DNA from 4 places in the Ruegeria sp. BB10 genome. Region 3 is predicted to be linked to each of the others. Evidence: riboswitches for the same ligand, from Rfam matches in the RefSeq annotation. Region 3 holds a riboswitch; each other region holds the start of a gene.
The links. A riboswitch is a leader RNA that binds a small molecule or an ion and turns the genes downstream of it on or off. The one in region 3 is predicted to bind cobalamin.
Positions count from the first base shown of each region.

Region 1: it holds a riboswitch for cobalamin, as region 3 does, so the genes downstream of both, ACR3EP_RS20235 (DUF1636 family protein) here and ACR3EP_RS12325 (hypothetical protein) in region 3, are expected to answer to the same signal.
Region 2: it holds a riboswitch for cobalamin, as region 3 does, so the genes downstream of both, ACR3EP_RS08055 (CbtB domain-containing protein) here and ACR3EP_RS12325 (hypothetical protein) in region 3, are expected to answer to the same signal.
Region 4: it holds a riboswitch for cobalamin, as region 3 does, so the genes downstream of both, ACR3EP_RS07985 (DUF1636 family protein) here and ACR3EP_RS12325 (hypothetical protein) in region 3, are expected to answer to the same signal.

Region 1 covers NZ_JBQFIW010000002.1:267,664-273,501, reverse strand. Annotated here, with positions in the region: gene ACR3EP_RS20250 (FecCD family ABC transporter permease) at 1-1,014, opposite strand; gene ACR3EP_RS20245 (ABC transporter substrate-binding protein) at 1,016-1,963, opposite strand; gene ACR3EP_RS20240 (ABC transporter ATP-binding protein) at 1,982-2,767, opposite strand; gene ACR3EP_RS20235 (DUF1636 family protein) at 2,764-3,120, opposite strand; cobalamin riboswitch at 3,223-3,429, opposite strand; gene ACR3EP_RS20230 (DUF6525 family protein) at 3,595-3,867, opposite strand; gene ACR3EP_RS20225 (DUF1826 domain-containing protein) at 3,864-4,478, opposite strand; gene ACR3EP_RS20220 (GTP-binding protein) at 4,496-5,707, opposite strand; gene ACR3EP_RS20215 (RrF2 family transcriptional regulator) at 5,812-5,838, shown strand, end outside.
Region 2 covers NZ_JBQFIW010000001.1:1,582,407-1,588,244, reverse strand. Annotated here, with positions in the region: gene ACR3EP_RS08075 (DUF302 domain-containing protein) at 1-332, opposite strand, end outside; gene ACR3EP_RS08070 (DUF1636 family protein) at 474-818, shown strand; gene ACR3EP_RS08065 (hypothetical protein) at 815-1,309, opposite strand; gene ACR3EP_RS08060 (CbtA family protein) at 1,377-2,075, opposite strand; gene ACR3EP_RS08055 (CbtB domain-containing protein) at 2,080-2,250, opposite strand; cobalamin riboswitch at 2,287-2,493, opposite strand; gene cobF (precorrin-6A synthase (deacetylating)) at 2,537-3,280, opposite strand; gene cobA (uroporphyrinogen-III C-methyltransferase) at 3,273-4,001, opposite strand; gene ACR3EP_RS08040 (cobyrinic acid a,c-diamide synthase CobB) at 3,998-5,314, opposite strand; gene cobM (precorrin-4 C(11)-methyltransferase) at 5,307-5,838, opposite strand, start outside.
Region 3 covers NZ_JBQFIW010000001.1:2,379,528-2,385,365, reverse strand. Annotated here, with positions in the region: gene ACR3EP_RS12335 (DNA polymerase III subunit gamma/tau) at 1-1,494, opposite strand, end outside; gene ACR3EP_RS12330 (protein-tyrosine phosphatase family protein) at 1,628-2,122, shown strand; gene ACR3EP_RS12325 (hypothetical protein) at 2,124-2,531, opposite strand; cobalamin riboswitch at 2,615-2,835, opposite strand; gene ACR3EP_RS12320 (alpha/beta hydrolase family protein) at 2,971-3,828, shown strand; RNA gene ffs (signal recognition particle sRNA small type) at 3,861-3,959, opposite strand; gene ACR3EP_RS12310 (bifunctional 2',3'-cyclic-nucleotide 2'-phosphodiesterase/3'-nucleotidase) at 3,999-5,838, opposite strand, start outside.
Region 4 covers NZ_JBQFIW010000001.1:1,567,794-1,573,631, reverse strand. Annotated here, with positions in the region: gene cobN (cobaltochelatase subunit CobN) at 1-302, opposite strand, end outside; gene cobW (cobalamin biosynthesis protein CobW) at 306-1,361, opposite strand; gene ACR3EP_RS07985 (DUF1636 family protein) at 1,358-1,747, opposite strand; cobalamin riboswitch at 1,831-2,039, opposite strand; gene ACR3EP_RS07980 (LysR substrate-binding domain-containing protein) at 2,112-2,996, opposite strand; gene ACR3EP_RS07975 (NAD(P)-dependent oxidoreductase) at 3,099-4,055, shown strand; tRNA gene ACR3EP_RS07970 (tRNA-Ser) at 4,100-4,191, opposite strand; gene ACR3EP_RS07965 (helix-turn-helix domain-containing protein) at 4,372-4,695, shown strand; gene ACR3EP_RS07960 (hypothetical protein) at 4,743-5,102, shown strand; gene ACR3EP_RS07955 (plasmid mobilization protein) at 5,233-5,556, shown strand; gene ACR3EP_RS07950 (hypothetical protein) at 5,556-5,738, shown strand; gene ACR3EP_RS07945 (relaxase/mobilization nuclease domain-containing protein) at 5,735-5,838, shown strand, end outside.

The DNA of each region.
Region 1 (5,838 bases), on a different contig from region 3:
CTACCTCTGGCTTCTCGATGTTCTGAACAGAAGCAGGAACACGAAAACGGAACCAATCGAGGTGGTAACGATCCCAACGGGCAGTTCTTGCGGAGCCAGCAAAAGGCGGCTGAGAATATCTGAACCTGTCAGCAAGGCTGCCCCGACAATCGCTGCGGTGGGTAATAGATGCCGGTGCAACGGCCCTGCGATCCCACGGGCGATATGAGGGACCATCAGGCCGACGAAACCGATTACGCCTGCCACCGAGACGAACACAGCTGTTGCAAGGGCCGCGACAAAGAACATGCTGAACCGCAGCCCCTGCACCGGCACGCCCAGCGTTGCAGCTGTCAGGTCTCCGGTCAGCAATGCGTCTAGCCAGCGGGCGCGATAGAGCGCGTAGGCCAGAATAAGCAGCAATCCGGCGCAGACCAGCGGGAACGTCTCCCACCGGGCTAGGCCCAGACCGCCCAGCATCCAGAAGATCACCGAATGCGCGGCGCGGCTGTCGCCTGCGAAGATCAAATAGTTGGTGATGGCAGAGAACAAGAAGGACACGGCCAAACCGGCCAATATCAGTTTCTCGGGTGCGCTGGTGCGCAACCCGTGAACCAGCGCCAGCACGATACCCGACGCTACAAGTCCTCCGCAGAACGCGGCCAGAGGTAAGGTCCAAAAGCCCAGAATATCCCCGGTCACTGTGATGACGAACACGGCACCTGCCGCCGCGCCCGAGGACAGGCCAAACAAAAACGGGTCGGCCAAATCGTTGCGCGTTGTGGTTTGCAAAACCACACCGACAATGCCCAGACCAGCCCCGATAACGGCCGCGAACAAGGCGCGCGGCAGGCGCAGGTCAAAGACGATCCGGTGCAGCGGCGACATCACTCCTTCACTCAGCCCCGTTCCCAGCAGTATAGCCGTGACCGTGTCCGTGACAGGGATGGATGTGGTGCCATAGATGGTGGACATCAGTAAGAGGGCGGCCAATACGGCCGCCCCCAGCACAAGTGTCAGGCCCAGTCGGCCCATATCAGTTGAGGCCTGGATGCATGGCCTGAGCCATTTTCGAAATCGCTTCGATATTTGCCGGTCCGGGGGTCAATTCCTCGTACCGCAAACCGATCCAGCGCTCGTTTTTCACGGCTTCAGTCTGCGACATCACTGGATGTTCCTGCAAAAATTTGAACGTGTCCGCAGCGCCATTGCCTGTCTGATAATCAAGCAGCACAAGGAATTCCGGGTTTGCGGCGGCGACCGCCTCCCACGAGGTTCGACCCCAGCTTGTTTCCATGTCGTGGGTCACGTTTTCACCACCCGCGGCAGCAATCATAGCATCGGGGATGGCGAACTTACCTGCGGTGAATGGCGCGTCCGCCGGGCCGTCCAGCAAGAAAACGCGGGGTTTCGCCAGGTCGGCAGTCTGCGCTTCGATCACTGAGAGTTCGTCTTTCCAGCCCGTGACCAGCGCCTCGGCCTTGTCTTCAACGTGCATGACCTGACCCAGGCGCAGGACGTCATTGAACAGCAGGTCCATGCTGGCTTCGGGGCGATCCTTGTCCAGATGCACACAGCTTTCGGTCAGGATCATGGTCTTGATACCAAAGGGCTCCAGCGTATCCGGAGTCACATCTCCGCCCGGCTTCATGCCGTAATACCAGCCAGCAAAGAACAGGTCGGGTTCCACGGCAACAAGGTTTTCGACAGTTGGGTATTTCGGTGCCAGTTCGGGGATATCACCGCGCAGGGTGTCGAATTCCGGGCTGGTTTTGTACCAGCCGGTGATGCCGGTCAGACCGACGATCTTGTCCTGCAGGCCCAACGCGAAGGCCATATCGGTCATGTTCATGTCATGCACAACCAGACGCTCGGGCTGGGTTTCGAACACCAGCGGCGCTCCGCAGTTGTCGACGGTGACCTCGTGGGCGGACGCGCCGCCTGCCATGGCTGTGACCAGCGCCACGGACCAGATGTGTTTCATTGGGGAAGGTTCCTCGGTTTAGGTTGAGATTGTGGATTTTCGGATATCCAGCGCTGGAATCACGCGGCCTTCGTGGTGAAAGCACAGGTATTCAACGCCAAAAGTATCGCGGACCCGCTCGGGGGTCAGCACTTCGGCCACGGGGCCAAATCCCGTCAGCCGCGTTGATTTCATCAGCGCCACGTGGGTGGCAAATTCCGGGATCATGACAAGATCATGGACAATCATCACAACCGTGATGCCGAGTTCGGCGACCAGAGACAGCATCCGACCCTTGGCATCCGGATCGAGATGGTTGGTTGGCTCATCCAGGAACAACAACGATGGGTTCTGTGCCAGTGCCCGGGCGATATGCGCGCGTTGACGTTCGCCCCCGGACAGTACCGCCATGCGCTTGTCTGCCAGCGCGCCAAGGTCGGTCAGCTCAAGAATTCTGTTCAGTTCTCTGGCATGTTCATTCGCCGAACGGTCGGCCCAGATCGGAATCTGGCCCATGGCAACATAGTCCCGCAACAACAGCCTGCCATCCGGCTGCTCTTGCTGACCCACAACCGCGATCATGCGGGCGCGCTCCATGGCGGGCATATGTTTCAGGCTGCGTTTCTTGACCAATACCTGGCCCAGCACAAGCTCAGCTGCCCCGCACAGAAGGTTTAAAAGCGTGGTTTTCCCCGCCCCATTCGGACCGGCAATTGCCAGTATCGCGCCCTCGGCCAATTCAAACGAGACGCCTTGCAGAAGAACGTCACCATTGAGCGCATAATATTCGAGATCACGCGCAACCAGAAAAGATGAGGTCGTCATGATGGCTCCTCCAATTGAATTCGAGGCAAACGAGAAAGGGTTTTTGCAAATAGTGGTTGCGGCCGGTCCGTCGCGTTGGTCCAACCGTCTGCGACGTTGCGGTACTGATGTGCGAATTCCGCCAGCGCGTTGACATCTTCTGCAGTTTCAATATCGCCGAACAGGTACTGAGCTTTGCCAGCGGCCTGAAATCCGACGGTCGTTGGTCGCGCGCAGCCCGCCATGCAGGTAACGGTGCGCACTGCGAACCCGGTCGGCAACCTGCCGGTCAACGCATTGCGCATGACATCAACAGGCAATGCGCCGGTACAAGTCGAGCAGATCAGAAGGAAATGGTCAGGTGTTTCCGGCATTGTCCGCTCCGCTTGAAGCCAAGCGCGGACAGAAGGTGCCGATCATGTACACACGTTTCAGACGTGCCATCAAAGCCTCCTTCCAGGACGCCCCGCCCCGGGTTGGTTGAACATGTGATGGCAGGTCTCCTGACTTGCGGGTCGATGCTTGGCCATCCTTCCCGGCCCAATGGCCAGTGGATTTTGGCGTCGCTCACCGCTTACAGTTGCGGGGGCAGTCACGGATTTGGCGCCAAAGTGGCGAACCGCACCGTATTCCCTTTTCATCCCTTGGGCGTACCATCGGGAACCATCTGGCCCTTGCTTGTCTTAGACTGGGGGCCATGTCAATCACGATTTGAAACAACAACTTTTCGATCGGAACTCAAACGCTCTGGGTTTCGAAATCTGCCGCATGCGTTTTCGCTGCAAGTGCGGCACCCAGTGTCGCATGGGTCGCGACAGCATACTGTGTTAGAGGTGGCAATTTTTTCCTCATGTTTGAGAATTTAATTTGAAAACAGTCGATTGCCGGTCACGCGCGAGCGTTCGGGCTTCGGCCTGGCTGAGTGACGCGAGCGTTTCTTCTGATGAAAGCCCCTTGGCCCGCGATTTTGACCAGATGCGGCGTGCGGATACCGGGGACCATGGCAACGCCGCTTCTGACAACCACTGTCGCAACGGGGCTGGAAGGCCGTCAAACACATCCATCGGATCGGTTGATCGATGCTTGCGGCGCAAGCTGCATTGCCCGAGGTTACGTCTCATGCTTCGGTTTCCGGATTTTCCACTGGGTCCAAAACCAAGACGAGACGGGATTCACTGGTACCTTCGATTGGAGGCGAGCGATGCACCACCCCTGACGATGGTCGCTCGGGCCAGAGTGTTCCCCGTAGCAGGATCGGAGCGCCGGTCTGAACGGTAAACACAAGCGCGGGATCGTTTCCATCAGTCGAGGTGCCGTATTGTGTTCCAGTGCCACGATAGGTGCAGACCAACCGGGCGGTGACAGCATCGGTATGAAATTTACGGCAAGCATTGGTGGTGACAACATCCAGCCGCAGCCGCAGGAAGTTGGCGTTCATCAGCTCGCAGAACATGTCGGCCAGAGAAGTGATATCATCCTGAAGCCACGCTCTTTCAGTCCCGTTAGGCATACCGGAGATATCGCAGAGTTGCCCCACGGTCGTCTTAACGGCGCTTGGTGGAAGAATGACTCGCCCACTTGGCAAAGCCTTGGGATCAAGTTGGTCAAGCCAGCTTTGCATATCCGGCGGGGTTCGCCGGCGCCAAATCAAAGCGGCACAGTTTGGCTGTGCAAAAGTGCGGATTGCCGCCGGATCATCTGCGAAGTTCACACCGGTGACCTTGTCTTTCACGGGCTTTCTAACGAAGTTCATGCGGCATCCTCTGCCCGGCGCCAAATCGGGAAGGGGTCCGGCAGGTTCGGCAAATTGTCGGGCCCTGACGCCGTAACTGCTGGAATAAGGCAATTGTCCAATCGTGCCTTCAAACTTTGCCAGTCGATCCCGGCACCGATGAAAACGATCTCTTGACGGCGGTCGCCCCACGGCTCTTGCCAGTGGGCCTGCATATAGGCGCGGGCGCTGTCATGTGCGGGGCGTCGCTCTTCGGGAACTGATGCCCACCAGGTGCCGAGTGGTTTGACGCTGGACAATGCACCGGCGAGTGAAAATTCAGCCACCCAGTCCGGGCGTGTCGAAATCCAAAAGTGGCCTTTGGCCCGGATCACCCCTGGCAGATCACCGTTGAGAACGTCCAAAATGCGTTCGGGAACGAACGGAAGTCGCGCCCGGTAAACGTATGACGCAACCCCGTATTCCTCAGTCTCAGGCACATGGCCGGCAAAGCCGTACAGTTCCTTTGCCCACATCGGGTGTTCATGGGCTTGCTCGAAGTTAAACAGGCCGGTGTCCAGGATCTTTTCTGCGGCAACTTCCGAATGGTTGGTCTCGATGATCTCGGCATCTGCATTCAGACTGCGGATGATCTTGCGGGCCGCATCAACTTTTTCTGACCCCGCATCATCAACCTTGTTCAGGATCACTACATCAGAGAATTCTATTTGATCCGTAAGCAAGTGGACCAGAGTTCGCTCGTCTTCCTCTCCCATCGTTTCGCCTCGGTCTCGTAGGAAATCGTGGGACGAGAAATCGTTCAGCAAGTTCACCGCATCGACAACCGTTACCATGGTGTCGAGCCGCGCCACGTCCGACAAGCTGTCGCCCGCTTCATCTCGGAAATCGAAAGTTGCTGCCACAGGCAATGGTTCGGAAATGCCTGTGGATTCAATAAGCAGGTAGTCAAAACGTCCTTCCGCAGCGAGGCGCCGGACTTCCTCCAAAAGATCGTCCCGAAGGGTACAACAGATGCAGCCATTCGACATTTCTACCAGAGTTTCATCCGTCCGGCTGAGTTCGGTATCGGCCCGTACCAGATCGGCGTCGATATTCACCTCGGACATATCGTTGACGATAACCGCGACCCGACGCCCTTCGCGGTTGTTCAGGATTCGGTTCAAAAGGGTGGTCTTGCCCGCCCCTAAGAAGCCGGAAAGGACGGTGACAGGAAGTCGGGTATCTGACATGGGTTGCTCCGAATGGTGCCTTGAGAGTCACGTAACTTACGCAGTTACTAGACGAATGCAACAGTTATTGTTACGTGTGATATCTGTTTGGAGAAGAACGACAAATGAAGCGCAATAGCCGCCTATCCCTC
Region 2 (5,838 bases), 800 kb from region 3:
GTGGCGGTGCCGTCGTCGTTTTCGGTCACGTAAAAACGAATCGGCGCTTCGATCATTGCACTGACAGAGGTTTCCAGAACGCGCACGGCATAGTCGTTGTTGAAGGCACCGATCACCAGATTGCCGGGTATAGTGATGCCACGGGCCGCAGCCGCCTTGGTCGGACCAGCCTGCGTGACCACGATCAACCCGTTTTCCTTCACCGCAGCCTTCGTATCCGCGACCAGTTCTTCATAGCTTTTGACGGTTGGATACACTGCCCAACCCGACAATGGTTCCTCGGCCCGGACAGGCAGGGCGAGAAGACAGAGCAAACCCAAAAGCGTGCGCATGACGGTGCCTCGTTCAATGTGACTGTCTGAGTGATGCCAGAAATCCGAGTTCCGCGCACGCACATTTCCGTGCGTATTCAGGATTGCGCCGACGTCTAGAAAGCCGCAGAAACATGCAAACCATCAAACACGAGGCCACACGTGGACCCGATACGCCTATTGATTTGCAGCAGTTGTGCGGGAACGCGTGACCGAGTGGCCGAGAGGCAGGCCGTGGATGACGCGCTGGTGCGTGCAGGGCTGAATGGCCGGGTCGTCATCTCGGATCACGCCTGTTTCAGTGGCTGCGCTGAGCCGACCGCATTGGCATTGCAGGCCGCAGGACGGGCGTCTTACGTGTTTTCGGGGGTCGATATCGTTACCGATGCCGAAGACATCGTCGCGACCTGCAAAGCCTATTTGGACAGTCCCGCAGGTTGGATCGAAGACGCCCGACCCTGCGGGCGACTTCGGATGTGTTTGCGCGCGCGGATACCGGCGCTTTAATCGACCTGAACGGTCACGGCAGCGCTGACCGGTACGTTGTCGACCGTCAGTGCGCTGTGGCTGTTTGCGTTCAGCGAAACCGAAACCTCGACCTCTCCCTTCGGAAGGTCGGGGATGTGTATCCAGTTGCCGTAGAGCCGGGCCAGTTTCTCGCCATTGATGTAAACATGCGCGTGGCCTTCGCCGTCTACGTCGGCTGTTGACGCGTTTTCTGGGGCAAACCGGAAATTCTGCGGCATGACGTGCAGGTTCCACCCGGCCATCGGGTCCTGGGTCAGCGCGATTGCAACGCTGGGGGCGTCCGCCCCTGCGGGCAGGTTTACCGTGGTCGAATGGTCATGGGCCATCGCTTCGGCATGCGCGCCGCCGTGATGGGACGGATCGCCATGATCGTGGCCGTCAAACGTGACGCCATTGGCTGCCGCCAGCACAAAACCAGCACCACCACCGAACACAAGGCCGATTGCAAAAAGGGCAAGTGAGCGTGCCATTTTTTCTTTCCTTTAGGGCAAAAAGAAACGCGCCGGGCAGAACCCGGCGCGTCATTATATGAGAGGATCAGGCCGCTGCTTCGACGCGTTTGCCTTCGCTTTGCCAGAAATACCCGGCAAAGGCACCGACCAGAACCCAGGCCACCAGACCGATGCCAAAGGCGCGAGCGGCAAACAGAGCGCCGATCTCGGTCGGGACGGGGCCGGTGAACACATCCGGTTCGGGCGCACCGATCAGATGGGGTGCCAGCAACAGGGCTGCTGCGATCACATAGCTGATCAGGTTGCCGCCAAACGCAATCAACCACAGCGCAACAAGCGCGGCACCAACAGTGGCAAACCACCAGACCTGTCGGGCATAGACGTCAGCCGCCGCTACACCAGGCACCTCTGGTGCCAGGGTAAAGCCAGGCGCTAGATGAAAGGCGATGAACCCAGCCAGACCCCACAGCACGCCGGTGCGGCCATCAATCGTGTGGCCCTGGCCTTCGGCCACGGACATCAGGGCAACCATCAGCAGCGCGTAACCGGTATAGGTCAGCATGGTGAAAATGACGCTCAGCGCGTCGCGGGTCAGTTCCGAAAACATGCCCGGCAATTCGGGATGCGCCGAAACGGCCTCGGCCCCGAAGTGCACCAACTCACCGGATTCGTACAGCTCTGCGTGCAGCAAAACAGGTTGTACAAAGACCAACTGCAGCAAGGCGGCTATCAGCCCCGCTGCAGCACCAGCGAACAACGCGCTGGTCAGTATACGACTGAACATGGACTTAGTGGCAGGGGAAGCCGGTCGCGTGGCGCACGTCGTGTGCTGCGTCATGCAGCGCCGCGGCCTGTACGTGACCGGTCAGGGTGATGATACCCAGACCCAGTACCACCGCGAACATGACCGGAAGGATACCAGCGCGCGAGGCGGATGCTGTTTGCGTTTGTGTTGCCATCTTTTATTCTCCTTTGCCGCCGCACCCGACGGCCGGTGTTTCAATTGTCGCCTGGCAGGTCTCCTGGCTTGCGGGTCGATGCCTCTGTTCGCCTTCCCCCTGAGAACAGGAGTGGCTGGTTGAACAGGGGCTCTCCGCTTACAGTCGCGGGGGCGGCTGTGGATTTGGCTGCCATGGCAGTCGCACCACATTCCCTCTTAGCATCCGGATGTCTCCGGCAGGACCAGACGCGTTCATTTAGCCTCTATGGTGCCGCTGGTGCAATCGTCATTTGCGACCTTTTAGGTCAGATCACGCGCTTTTTCAGCAAATAGATATCCATGATCCAGCCATGATCGGCACGTGCCTTGGCGCGGGTGTCCAGAATCTCCTGCGCCACATCGGTCAAAGCGCCTTTGATCAGGATTTCCTCTTTCATGCCGACATAGGCACCCCACCAGATGTCATAATCGGCCATGTCCAGGGTTTGAAACGAACACTCGCCATCCAGCATTACTGCTACTTTCGAGGCATTTGCCGGCCAGCCTTCATCCCTGATCCGCCGTCCCGTGGTCACAACATAAGGCGCGCCCAGATCATTGATCGGGATGGCGTGGGCGGCCGTCAATGCCTGCAGCGCGGTGATGCCTGGGATCACCCGTGTCGTGAGCTCAGGGTCCAGCCGCGACGCGATTCGCAACGAGCTGTCATAAAGCGACGGGTCGCCCCAGATCAGCAGCGCCACTTGTCGCGCATTCGGGTGGGCCGCAATCGCCTCGTGCCAGCGCACTGCAATGGCATCATGCCATTCGTCGACCCCGCGCAGATAACCATCATCGGCCCGACGCTTGGGAATGTCGAAATAGGCGATCTGCGGCGGAGTGTCAGTCACAGCTGCAATGATCTCTTCGCGCAACCCGGCCAGATCAGCCTTGTTCTCGCCCTTGTGCGGGATCAGGATCAGGTCTGCATCGCGGATGGCATTTGCCCCTTGCAAGGTCACGTGATCCGGGTTGCCAGTGCCAATTCCGATTAGAGACAACTCAAACATTGTCGAACTCTGCCAACGGGCCATACAGGATCAGCGCCGGGGCTGTGCCGATCTCGGCCTCCAGCTTTTGCGACAGCGCGCCAATTGTTGCACGGTGCAGGCTCTGGTCGGGAGTCGATACGGATTCGGCTATCAGGGCTGGTGTTTCCAGCGGCAGGCCATGCTCATGCAGCGCATTTACCAACAGGGGAAAGGTCCGTTTGCCCATGAACACCACAGTCGTTGCATCCGGATCGGCCAGCGCGGGCAGGTTCAGATCTTCGGGCAGTTTACCACTGACATCGTGGCCAGTGACAAATTGCACCCGCCGCGCAGTCAGGCGTCGTGTCAGGGGTATTCCTGCTGCCGCCGCCGCCGCAACCGCCGAGGGGATGCCAGGGATGATTTCATATTCGATCCCGGCCGCACGCAGGGCAACCAGTTCTTCCTCCAGTCTGCCGAACAACCCGCCATCACCAGATTTCAATCGCACCACGCGAGCACCGGTCTTGGCGTAATCCACCAACAGGCGGCTTACGTGATCCTGCTTGGGTGAGGGTCGCCCGGCCCGTTTGCCCACGCCCACCAGATCTGCATCGTCATGCGCATGACTTAGGATCGGGCCGCTGCTGAGGTCATCAAACAGCACCGCATCTGCTTTTTGCATCCGGTCGACTGCTTTCAGGGTCAAAAGATCAGGATCGCCGGGGCCGGAACCTATGAAGGATACGAAACCGCTCATGCCGAGGCCTCGGCGATCAGGTGAAAGAACGTACCGGTGACGTTCCCGCGCACCGAACCTGTTTGCGGCCCTTCAGCACCTTCAGCATCAAACACCCGCGCCAGCGGTGCGTCCGGCTGTTCTACGATCGAAGAATAATGGAATTCATGCCCCCGCAGAGCCGTGTCGGCTGCAAAACCGGGCATCGGGGCCAGCAATTCTGCGCGCCGATACCCCAGATTGAACTTGCGCTTTTCATACGAGGTCACCAGCCGCAGCAGGCCTGCCATCTGATGTCGCTCGCCCTCTTTGTCGATCAAGGCCTGACCCAGCGCCATGTATCCACCGCATTCTCCATGCACGGGTTTGGATTCAGCGTGTTTGCGCAGTCCGGTCTGGAACGTGTCGGCGGCAGCCAGTGTGCCCGCATGCAATTCCGGATAGCCACCGGGCAGCCAGACCAGATCGGCATCGGCAGCAGGTGCCTCGTTCGCCAGAGGTGAAAACGGCAGAATTTCTGCACCCGCCGCGCGCCAACCTTCCAGCAAATGCGGATAGGTAAAGGAAAACGCGGCATCGCGGGCCAGCGCAATCCGTTGCGCCGGAGGGCGCGGTAGCGCGGCTGACGATGGCCCATTGGGGCCTGAGGAAGCCGCCACCTTGAACGCCTCAAGATCCACATGTTCGCGCAGAAACGCGGCATAGCCGACAATTGCGCTTTCCAGATCAGGATGCTCGACCGCCTGTATCAGGCCCAGATGGCGTTCCGGCAGGGTCAGATCACCGCGCCGGGGCAAAACGCCCAGAACCGGCAGACCGGCGCGCTCCATACCCAGACGGGTCAGACGCTCGTGCCGGGGGCTTGCGCAACGGTTCAGGATCACACCGGCAAACGGCAGGTCGGGGTTGTACATCCGAAACCCCAGTGCAGTTGCCGCCGCTGATTGCGCCTGACCGCCCACATCCAGCACCAGCACCACAGGCCAGCCCATGCGCTGGGCGGTTTCGGCGCTGGACCCGTGCCCCAGCTCGCCCGGCTTGGCGACGCCGTCAAACAGCCCCATCGATCCCTCGGCGACCACGATATCCGCACCCTCAGCCTGCGCCGAAATCGCACTCAGCAACGGGTCACCCATAGCCCAACTGTCCAAATTGAACGAGGAGCGCCCGGCAGCAGCATTATGAAAGGCAGGGTCGATATAGTCCGGGCCGCTTTTGAACGGTTGCACGGTCAGCCCATCCTCGGCCAAGGCCCGCAACAGGCCCAGCATGACCGTCGTCTTACCTGTTCCCGAGGACGGGGCAGAAATCAGAAGACCCGGGGGGTTAGTCATCACCGTGGCTCCAGCTTGACCACGGGCTATCGGCGCTTTGGGGGCGATAGCGACGGTCGTAATCCTTTGAATACAGGCAGCTTTCATCGAACCCTTCGCCTGCCAGCGCCGGGCCCACCATGATCAATGCGGTGCGCGAGATGCTTTCATCCAGCGCCTCTTTCAAGGTGTCCAGCGTGGCGCGGATGATCCTCTCATCCGGCCAACTGGCGCGATACACCACGGCCACCGGGCAGTCCGCGCCATAGGCGGGGGTCAGATCGGCAATCACCTTGTCCAGATTGCCGATCGACAGGTGAATGGCCAAAGTCGCACCAGTGCGGGCAAAATTCTCCAGCGTCTCACCTTCGGGCATCGAGGATGCACGGCCCGGCGTCCGGGTCAGCACCACGGATTGTGCCAGTCCAGGCAGGGTCAGCTCGGTTCCCAGTGAAGCCGCCGCAGCAGCAAAGGACGGCACGCCCGGCGTCACGCTGACCGGGATGCCCATCTCTTTCAGCCGTCTGATTTGTTCACCCATCGCT
Region 3 (5,838 bases):
CCCCAGACGTTGCGCCAACTGGGCCGAGGCACGCTGGGTCGGTTGGAATTCGATACGCCCGGGTTGATAGGCTGCAAGCCGCAAAGACCGCTTGACCTCATCCAGAAGCACGCCGTCCCGGTTTGCGCGGATTAGTTCGACCACATGATCGAAGGTCGGATAGCGTGCCAGGGCGGCCTGCACATCCTGCGCCAACGCCGCGCTGGGTGCGCCGCCGCCCCCACCATGGGCGGGAGCTGCATAAAAAGATGCCACCGGCGCTTGCGTCTGAACCGCGGCATGCGATGGCGCCGGTATCCCGCCACCGGGTCCGCCATTTGGCGGTGGGGGCGTGTCTTGCAGACGTTTGATCAACTCTTCCGGGCTGGGCAGGTCTGCCACATGGGTCAGCCGGATCACTGCCATTTCAGCTGCCATCATGGCATTCGGGGCCGCCGAGACCTCTTCCAGCGCTTTAAGCAACATCTGCCACATCCGGGTCAGGACGCGCATCGGCAGGGCTTCGGCCATTTGTTGACCACGCGCGCGCTCGTCCGGCGAAACGGTGGGATCATTGGCTGCGTCTGGCGTGATTTTAACCACAGAGACCCAATGGGTGATCTCGGCTAGATCGCGTAGCACGGCCAGCGGATCGGCTCCTTCGGCATATTGCCCGCCCAACTCGGTCAGCGCGCCTGCAGCGTCCCCGCGCAGGATCATGTCCATAAGGTCCAGTACCCGACCGCGATCAGCCAGGCCCAGCATCGCGCGGACCTGATCGGCGCTGGTTTCACCCGCACCGTGCGAGATCGCCTGATCCAGCAGCGAGGTCGCGTCCCGGGCCGAACCCTCGGCTGCACGGGTGATCAGCGCCAGCGCGTCATCCGCGATCTGAGCGTTTTCCGCCGCCGCAATCTTGCCGAGCAGACCGATCATGTCCTCGGGTTCGATCCGGCGCAGGTCGAACCGTTGGCAGCGCGACAGAACCGTCACTGGCACTTTACGAATCTCGGTGGTGGCAAAGATGAACTTCACATGCTCGGGCGGTTCTTCAAGCGTCTTGAGCAGCGCGTTGAACGCGCTGGTCGACAGCATGTGGACCTCGTCGATGATATAGATTTTGTAGCGCGCGCTGGCGGCGCGATAGCGGACACTGTCGATGATCTCGCGGATATCGTTCACACCAGTACGGCTGGCGGCGTCCATCTCCATCACGTCAACGTGGCGGCCTTCCATAATGGCCACGCAATGTTCGCATTGGCCGCAGGGCTCAGTCGTTGGCTTGCCTTCACCATCGGGGCCGATGCAGTTCATGCCCTTGGCTATGATCCGTGCCGTGGTGGTTTTGCCGGTGCCGCGAATGCCGGTCATGATGAAAGCCTGCGCGATCCGGTCGGCCTCGAACGCATTTTTCAGCGTGCGCACCATTGCGTCTTGACCGACGAGATCGGCAAAGGTTTCCGGGCGGTATTTGCGGGCAAGAACCTGATAGGCGGGGCTGGGCGTGTCGTTCATATCTGCTCTGTCGGATTCGGGTTCCGATGCAGCGTAGAGACCCCTGCCGCCCGCGTCCACAGCAGGCTTGGGTGAATTTCGGTTTGCAGCACAATTTGCACGCCTTAGAAGCGAGTATTAGGGAGGGTCCGTAGTGAGCCAGTTCGCACTTCATTCAGTTCAGATTGGAAACGGCACCGTTGCCTTGTCGCCCCTTCCGGGGCGCGGTGGCGGGTATACGCGGGACTTGGGAATGATCCGCGACTGGCAGCCGGATCTTGTGATCTCGATGACCACCGAGGTCGAAATACTGCAAGAGGGCGCAAGCGGGCTTGGCGAAGACCTGCACGCACTCAATATCGCATGGGTGCATCTGCCGGTTGCGGATTTCGGTACGCCGCCTCCTGAGGTTGACGCGGCGTGGGGCAGTGTCAGCCCTGCGGCGACTGATATCCTGTCCTGCGGGGGGCGGGTGCTGGTGCATTGCCGGGGCGGCTGTGGCCGGTCCGGGATGATCGTGCTGCGCCTTATGGTCGAGCATGGCGAAGACCCCGAGACAGCGTTGGCCCGTTTGCGGGCGGTGCGGTCCTGCGCCGTCGAGACCGACGGCCAAATGGAATGGGCAGCCCTTGGGCGGACGCGCGGCTAGATCAGAGCGCCACCTGCCGCTCTGCCTGTGCCACCGGGTTGGGCGGGATCGCTGTGACCTCAAGCATGGCGCAGGGGGGGGTGGTTAGCATGCCTGCGGGGCGCATGGTCACATCCTGGCCGAACATCATATCTGCGTAAGCATCCAGCGACTCGAGGGGCGCATCCTCGCTTGTTCCACAAAAGACCCGGATCAGGTCTTTTTGTGCGCGAAACCGTGCGCTGCATCCTTGCGTGCAATAAGCCAGCTCAGTGCTGCCGTCGAACTCAAAATCAGGCGTCGTCGCAGGAACGACCGCGTCCATCGCCTGCACGATCGCGCGCGCCATCTGTGCCAGCGCCGGACAGGTTTTTCCTGTGCGTTGGCAAACGGTTGCGGTAAATTGGTGTGTCTTTGTCTTCCAGATCATATTGCGCCCTCCGCGCGTGGAACGGGGGCATGGATCAGGTGTGGCAGCGTGCTGACGACCTGCCCGGACACCCCTTCCGAGTTTCGGTTTCTTGTTCGATGGCAGGTCTCCTGACTTGCGGGTCGTTGCGTTGCCGACCTTCCCAGCCTTGCGGCCAGTGGTGTTTCGGCATTGCTCACCGCTTACAGTTGCGGGGGCAGTCGCGGCCTTGGTTCGTTCCGGTATTCCGGGCAGAACCGCACCGTGTTCCCTTTTCATCCCGCCCCGGGGACCGGGGACGAGAACCATCACCCAATCGCTAGCGGGTAGGGGTGACCTGAGTCAAGCCGCCTTTTGGTGGGGCAAAGTGGACGCGTGGTCATGCGGAAACAGGATTGACTTAGGGTGGCAAAAGATGCCGTTTGGGGTGGTGAACTAATCGGTTCAGATTGAGGGCGCCATGCTGGATACCGCACAAGCTGTTTTAACCGAGGATTTTCAGTTTCCTTCTGGTTCGACCCAACTGTCGGCTCGGTTGTACCTGCCGGTGGCGGAATCTGGGATCGCAGTGGTGATCCACAGCGCCACCGGGGTGCCGCGCGACTATTATCAGCATTTCGCACGCTGGTTGGCTGCGGAACATGGCATTGCCTGTCTGACCTATGATTACAGCGATTTCGGTCATTCGCAGAGCAGGCCATTGAAGTCAGCTCAGGCCACGATGGCGGATTGGGCGCTGATCGACATGCCTGCGGCTCGGGCCGAGATGCGCAGGCGATACCCCGACGCGCAGCACTGGAGCATCGGCCATTCCGTCGGCGGTATGCTGGGGCCGATTCAACCCGATATTGATCAGATCGACCGTATGATCTGCGTCTGCGCCGGGCCGGTGACTGTGTCGGACCATCCCTGGCCTTATCGGGCGTTGGCTTTGCTGTTTTGGTACGGACACGCGCCCCTGGCCGTAAAAGCGCTGGGTTACCTGCCGGGCAAGGCACTAGGATTCGGATCGAACCTGCCTGCCAGCGTCTATTGGCAGTGGCGCCGCTGGTGTACTGCGCCGCGCAACTACCTGCCCGAAATCGGCGTGTCCTTGCCCGAGGCCCGCTGGGCACAGTCAGACACACCAGTGGATCTGTTCAGCTTTGAGGATGACGATCTGGTTCCAAAGAACGCGGTCTGGCGGCTGGCTGATCTGTACGGGCCCAACGCACGCCGCCATTTGTTGTCTCCGGCCGAGTTCGGACTGTCCGAGGTTGGCCATATCGGTGCCTTTGCCCGGCGCAATTCGGCTGTCTGGCCACGGTTGATTGCCTAGGCCTGTTCGCAACAATTCAATGTCGGAAGTTTAAGTGAGAGGTTGGACATCGACCCAAGCGGGGCTCGTTGTGGCTGCTTCCTTCCGGACCTGACCAGGTTGGCGAGGCGCTCGCCCGCGCCAACCTCTCGGGGTCTGATATAGGCAACGGGCGCAGGAAACACAACCCGTCAGAGCGTCAAACGGATCAGCAAAAAGCCCTCATCGTCTTCTCCGACGACGTGGGGGTCATATTCTTCAAGCTCGGCAATGTGGGTTTGTGCCTTCGGGCCGGTTCTTAATAGCGCAGTCGCGCCCTGCATCGAGGCAAAGCCAAAAGGATAGGGCGCATACTGCAAGGGATCTTGCGGCAGCGCGCCGGACAGATAGTCCTGCAAGACGCGCTGAACAGGCAGGTTCGGCAGCGCGATGGGCTCGGCCTGATCAACAAAGGGAAAGTGACCCCCGCCATTGGCACGGTAACTGTTCAGCGCGACGACGAACCGTTGATCGGCCGCCATCGGTTGACCGTCAAAGCGAATGTTGCGAATGCGCCGGTTGACGGGGTCGATCAAGTGACCGCCAGCGTCGAACCGAGCCGGCTGAGAGAGATCAAATTGATAAGTAAGTCCCTGTATAATATCAAAATTATGCCCCGCCCTGTTGATGTCGACCAATGTGGTCTGATGTCCCGGCGTAATCTGGTTGAACACGCCTGCAGACATCTCAAGCCAGTAGCTGATCTGCTCTCCGGTGACAACTGCCGCCTGCAGCTCATTGGGAAACGCATACATGTCGTTGACATGGCGCAGGCATATCTGGCCGGGCGGGACGTCGGTGAAAAACCGGGGGCCGGCACGCCCCCCGAACTTTGAAGGCGCGGTCGCGGACAGAACAGGAAAATCCGCAAATGACGTGTCCTGCAGATAGGGCCGCAGGGCTGCTGCCTGGGCCGCGGCGGTCAGAATCAAACCTCTGTCCGGGGCGCAAAAACTGAAATAGCTGTGCAAATGCTGATCGGTCTGGCCAACGGGTTGCGCCGTGCGCCGCCGGGTTTCCGAATGGCCCCGGGCGAAAAGGCGCGCCAAAACAGGGTCTTCCTGGATAAGCTTGGGTGAGCCGTCGGGTTTGGTTGGGCATATCGAACGCAGACTGACGCGATGATCCTGAACGGTCCAATGGCCATTTCCCGCCCTGTCCAATGTCAGGTCGATCACCCCCAGAAATGACCCGGACGCACCGGGCATGACCACCGGCTTTCCGTGAACCAGACCCCGATTTGCATCGACGTGCTCAATCCCGTCATGTGTGTTTCCGGGCAGTGTCAGATGTGAATGCCCGGCAATCAGCGCATCAATTCCTTCGATACCGGCCAGCGGGATGACGGCATTTTCCAAACCCGTTTCCGGTTCGGCCGACCCTATCCCTGTATGCGCCAACGCAAGGATCAAATCGCAACCCTGCGCTTTCAGATTCGTCACTTTTTGTGCGGCGCAAGTCAGGATATCTTCGATGACGACCTTGCCTTGTAGCAGGTGTGCTTCCCATTTGGCTGTCTGCGGTGGCAGGACTGAGAACGCACCAATTTTCAGCGTAACATGTTGATCATAATATTTTATTTCTCGATTCAAAATCGCATGATCTTGCCAGCAGGAGGGGGCGTCTTGTCGGTGTGCATTGCTGCAAATCACTGGGCACGCAGTATCTGCAATCACACGGTCCAGCGTTTCCAGTCCAAAGCCGAAATCATGATTTCCGAGCCCGATTGCGTCATAACCCAGCTCGGAAAATGCTTGCATCAGGATGTGCGGTGCATTTTCGGATTGAACCGCCCATTCCCCCAGTGGCGTGCCTTGCAGTGAATCTCCGTTGTCGCACAGAACCACCAGAGCACCCTGCGCTTCGGCCTCGGACCTGGCTGCGCGGATCAGGCTGGCGGTGCGGGTAAAGCCGATTGAGGGGGCGGGGGTGTCCGAATAATAATCGAAGCCGCATAGATTCATATGCAGATCGGATGTTGCCAGAACCCGT
Region 4 (5,838 bases), 810 kb from region 3:
TGCAGGCCATAGGACCAATAAGGCACGCCGCCGATCAGGCGGATCAGAATGCCTTTCGCACCTTCCAGAGTTTGTTCGACGTAGGTATCGACGGACAGAGGGTGTTTCAGCGCCGTCAGATTGGCCAACCGCATCGTGGGCATCCGCCCCTCAGCTCCGCCACCGCGATGCCAGCCTGCCGCGAAAGCTCCGAGGTCGCTGTCCGAAAAGGACAGCACCACCAGATCCGCCGGGCTTTGGCCCAGATCGGTCGGGGTCTCGGTTTCCTCGAGCCCGTGGCTTTCGCGGAAGACGACGTGCATGGCTTACTCGGCGGCCTCGGTCACACCCACGAGGATCTCGCGGATCGCGGCCTCTTTGATGTCGTCATGTTCGGCAATCACCACCAGACGCGAGCGGCGCTCTTCGCCGGGTTCCCATGGGCGGTCGTACTGATGTCGCACGCGTGCGCCAACCGCCTGCACCAACAAGCGCATCGGTTTGCCCTGGACAGCGGCGTAACCTTTGACCCGCAGGATGTTCAGCTCATTTGCCAAGCGTTCGATATTGGCAACCAGTGCTGCCGGATCGGTCTGTTCCGGCAACTCGACGATAATGCTTTCGAAATCGTCATGTTCATGATCGTGGTGACCGTCGTGATGCGAGGGGCGGGCATCCATGTCATCTTCGACCGCTGCCTCAAGGCCCAGAACAACGCGGACATCTACAGCCCCCTCCGCGACCTCAACGACGGGCAGGGGACGCGGAGCTTCGGCCGCGATGACCTCTTTGGCTTTGGCAACGCCTTCCGGGCCAGCCAGATCGGGCTTGGTCAGCAGGATGATGTCGGCGCAGGAAATTTGATCCTCGAAAACCTCGGACAGGGGTGTTTCGTGGTCGATCGAGTCATCGGCCAGGCGCTGGGCGTCCACAGCCTCGACATTCGGGGCGAAGCGACCGGCGGCGACAGCCTCGGCATCGGCCAGAGCGATCACGCCGTCCACGGTGATTTTCGAACGGATATCGGGCCAGTCAAAGGCTTTCAGCAGCGGCTTGGGCAGGGCCAAGCCCGAGGTTTCGATCAGGATGTGGTCAGGGCGCGGTTCCAGCGCCATTAGGGCTTCGATGGTCGGGATGAAATCATCGGCCACGGTGCAACAGATGCAACCATTGGCCAATTCCATGATGTTTTCTGCGGGGCAATCGGGAATGGCGCAGGACTTCAGGATATCGCCATCGACGCCAACATCGCCGAACTCATTGACGACAACGGCCAGACGCTTGCCCTGCGGGTTCTGCATTAGATGTTTGACCAGCGTGGTTTTGCCCGAGCCCAGAAAGCCGGTGATCACAGTGACGGGGAGTTTTTCGAGGTTGCTCATTTCAGGGCTCCAATCGGGGGAATGCGGGCCGCACAGTTTTTGCGGAAATGTTCGGGACGTTCGCGCCATTTGACCAGACCGTCTTCGGCGGCGAGATACTTGGAGACGCCTTCGACGATGGTGTCGACATGGTCGATTTCGTTCAGGTTTTCGTACACAAAGGTCCAGCGGGTCGGTCCGCCGCGCAGCACTATGGAACAACCCTGATCGCAATTTGACAGGCACTCGACCGGCTTCAGCACGATACCTTCGGGCAAATCTGCGTCTTCCAGTGCCTTGTGCAGCAGGGCACCTGGACGTTGCGCATCGTCTTCAATCGGCAGGCCACGCCGACAGGTCGTGCAGACCAGCAGCTCGACTGGTGCAGTCTCGGTCACGTCTCTCATCCCCCCAAATCCTCTTTGCAGGGGACGGGGTTTCATGCGGGCCACGTCTGCACATGGACCCGACACCGGATCACCCCGTCCGGTTTCAACTTCGGGCGCTGGCAGGTCTCCCGGCTTGCGGATGTCGGGGCGTTTGCCCCGGCAGATGTCCCGCCTTCCCGGCCTTGCGGGCCAGTGGCATTGGGCACCCTCTCCGGTCACGGTCGCGGGGGCGGCTGCGTTTGACGGTTGCCCGCTGACGCATTCCCTTTTCATCCATCCGAAGATGGACACCAACGCATGCGACATGCGGCACGGGCAGGGGGCTTGTCAAGCACGAGGCGCATGGTGAAATCGTTCAAACCAAAAAAGCGACCAGCCTGTGTCAATCTGCGGCATGCATGGACAGCCGTTCCCGCAGCCAGGCGCAAAACAACCCTGCCGCAGCGGTCGGTTGCGCAGAGCCTTGTGTACTGATCAGGTAATGCGACTGGGCAAAGGGAATCGCAGGGCCCGCAATTGCAATCGGCGCAGCCTGCCGGATCGCATTCCTGGCGAACCGTTCCAGAACCGTTGCATAGCCCGCCCCGGCCATCACAAGTTGCAGTGCTGCGACCGAGGTGTCCACAGAATGTCGGGGCGGCTGGTCCGGAAGCGAGAGCCCGTTGGCCTGAAAGTACCGCGCCCAGTTATCTTCGTATCCAAGGATATGAATCAGAGGGCCTTGCCACAGTACGTTCAGGGTCGCGGGCGAGTCCCCGGCCCGGCATACCGGTACCAGCTTTTCATCTGTCAGCTTTTCGGACTGAACGCCGGGCCAATCGCCATAACCCAGCCGGATTTCCACATCCACATCGCCGGGGGCCACGCTGTCATTCCAGATGTGCGAGACAAGGCGTACGGGGATCTCGGGGTGGCGAGCGGTAAAGTCGGGCAGTTCCGCCGCGACCCAATAGGTGGCCGTCGATATCGCCGCACGGATTGTCAGGGTCTGGCGCGAGGCAGGGCCGAACAGGCTGTTGGTGGACAGGGCGATGTCGCCAAGCGCACGCCGCAGAGTCAACGAATAAGACTGCCCCAGCTCAGTCAGTTCCAACCGGCGGGCATTCCGGGTGAACAACTTTTGCCCAAGCTCGGCCTCAAGCGACCGGATATGCAACGAGACCGCCGTCTGCGTCAGGCCCAGCTCTTTTGCTGTGGTGGTGAAATTCAGATGCCGCGCGGCGGTTTCAAAGCTGCGCAACCATGTGGGGTTTGGAAGGCGATCCATATATCACCAAATTATTTTGACCATAATTGGCATTATTAATCATTTTCGTTTCTAACAGACAACACTGATACTCGGCCCGAATACGACCGTCAGGAGGGAAACATGAAAGTCGGATTTATCGGTTTAGGAAATGTGGGCGGCAAACTGTCCGGCTCGCTTCTGCGCAACGGGATTGACCTGACGGTTCACGACCTTAACCCCGATTTGGTGGCCGAGTTTGTGGCCAAGGGAGCCGAAGCCGCGGAAAGCCCGACGCAGATGATGCGGGACTGCGATGCCGTTATAACCTGCCTGCCGTCCCCGGCGGCCTCGGACGCAGTGATGCAAGATATGCTGCCCGAGGTCGGGCCGGGCAAGATCTGGATGGAGATGTCGACCACCGACGAAGCCGAGGTTAAACGACTGGGCGCCATGGTGATCGAGCGTGGAGGTGCGGCGGTGGATTGCCCGGTTTCGGGCGGGTGCCACCGGGCGGCTACTGGCAATATCTCGATTTTCGCCGGATGTGATCGCGAAACCTTTGAGCGGATTCTGCCGTTTTTAACCACGATGGGGCGGCGCGTGCTGCACACGGGGGAGTTGGGCTCAGCCTCGGTCCTAAAAGTTCTGACCAACTATCTGGCGACCGCCAACCTGATCACCTGTGCCGAAGCGCTGGTAACGGCCAAAGCGGCCGGGATGGATTTGAATACCACTTATGAGGCGATAAAGATTTCGTCGGGCACTTCATTCGTGCATGAAACGGAAAGCCAAGTCATTCTGAACGGGTCCCGCGATATCTCTTTCACCATGGACCTTGTCAAAAAGGACATCGGACTGTTCCAAGACGTCGCAGACCGCGCCGGAGTGCCCTTGGAAATCAACCCGGTAATGATCCGCATCTTCGACGACGGTATCGCCCGCTATGGTGAACGCGAACTGTCACCGAATATTATCAAGCGGTTGGAGGACGCGACCGGGCTGGATATCACGGCGCCCGGTTTCCCGACCGAGATGCACGATGATGAACCGGAGGAGCCGGGTTATGAAGTTATCCCACAGAGAGGTCAGGCCGAATAGCGCAGACTGCGCGCATTTGAAAACTTGTTAGATAATCAAAGAAGTGGAGGCGAGTACCGGAATCGAACCGGTGTACACGGATTTGCAATCCGGTTAAAAAGCAATGAAAAACATCGGGTTAGTGTTTCAATTTGCCCCGGGACATACTGCGAACAGATCGCGAATGTTTCAAATGCGGAATTGTACTGTCTAAACGCAACAAAGAAAAGACCCGTCACAGCGGCAACTGTGATCGGAGCCCAAATTTTCAAAGCCTCATCGCTTCCAGCAAAGCGTAGCACGTTATCGTGTGCCACCGCAATCGCGGGAGGCGCACATGCCTAAGCTCAATCGCTTTGAATGGCTGAAGGCTGTTTTACAGTGTGCAGACCTCAATTCATCAACGAAAGCAGTTGCCTCTGCGCTCTCCGTTCAATTTGCCAATGACAAGACGGGGCAGTTGAACCCTTCGCTAAAGACTCTGAACGAGTTCTTGGCGGGTATGTCGCTCGCTACCATCAAACGCTGCCTGAAGCAGCTTGTCGAGTTCGGCTGGCTGTTCCGTTCGGAAGGGCGCGGGGCCGGTAATCACACAGAATATGACCTTCGTGCTCCGGCAAAAATCATCCCGTTTCGCTCGAAGAAAAGGATGCATCGGTGAGCCTTTCAGGAGGGCGAAAGGGTTCACCTGTAACAGACAAAAGGTGCATGGGTGATCTTTCCTATATGACGATAGAACAATCTACAGAACAAAGCCCCGCGCTTGAACCGGATCTGCCGAATGGAGGACCATCCGGCTCGGCGCGCGAGGGCGTTTCGCGAGCCGTCTTCGTTTCGCGCCAATCTTTCGGTTGCCGCCAATGGGAGCAGTTCACCGAACGAATGTTTGCAAGATGGATCGATCGGGTTCTTCCGGAAACCGTTGTAAACGGCGAACGCGGCTACTGGCTTCCTAGGAGGTTCCCTCCGGCCAACAAAGATGATTGGCCAATGTGGCGAAACTGGCTCATCACCGAACGCTGGACCTTGTTAACATCATCAAAGCATGAGCTTCACCATGCAGTCTGAGCAAAGAGCAAGGCGACCCAGTTCTAGGTCTGCGACCTGCGAACCGGGACCTTGCGAGGGGCGGCAAGCCTCCCCTTCGAACCCCAACCAGACCGCGCAGGGCGCGGTCTCTTCAGAGAAGCAAGAAGCGGTGTTCTTTTATTGCTCCTCCGATGAAAAGGTGCTGATCCGACAGGCGGCGGCGGATCGCGGGCTGTCGATGTCTGCCATGCTTCGGCAGCTTGCCACCGGTGCGGCTCCGAAGCGGCGCAAACCCCCGCCCCATGTCGATCCGGCGCTTATTCTGGCTGTGTCCCGCTACGGCGGGAACCTCAACCAGATTTCTCGTTGGCTTAACACCGCAACCCGCGCGGGCTCAGCCAGAGAGGTTGATGCCCTGCGTGTGGCGGCGGCCTTGGTGGGCATCGAACGGCGGTTGGCGGAAATTGTCGCTCAGCACAGGAGGCCGTCCTGATGCTGATCAAATTTTTCCCCAACGGCCAAGGCAGCGGCGTGGGTCCTGTCCAGTATCTGACCGCCCGCACGGTGCTTGCCTATGACGACAACCGCGACCTGATGCGCGATGCCTCGGGGCGGCCCATGTCCGTGACCCGCGAGCCCTTGCCTGAAATCGTGCGCGGCGATCCCGTGGCATGATCGACCTAATCAATGCCTGCCCGCACAAATGGACCTACCGCGCCGGCGTTGTAAGCTTTGCTCGCGAAGACGCCCCGACCGAAGAACAGCAGCAGGAGGT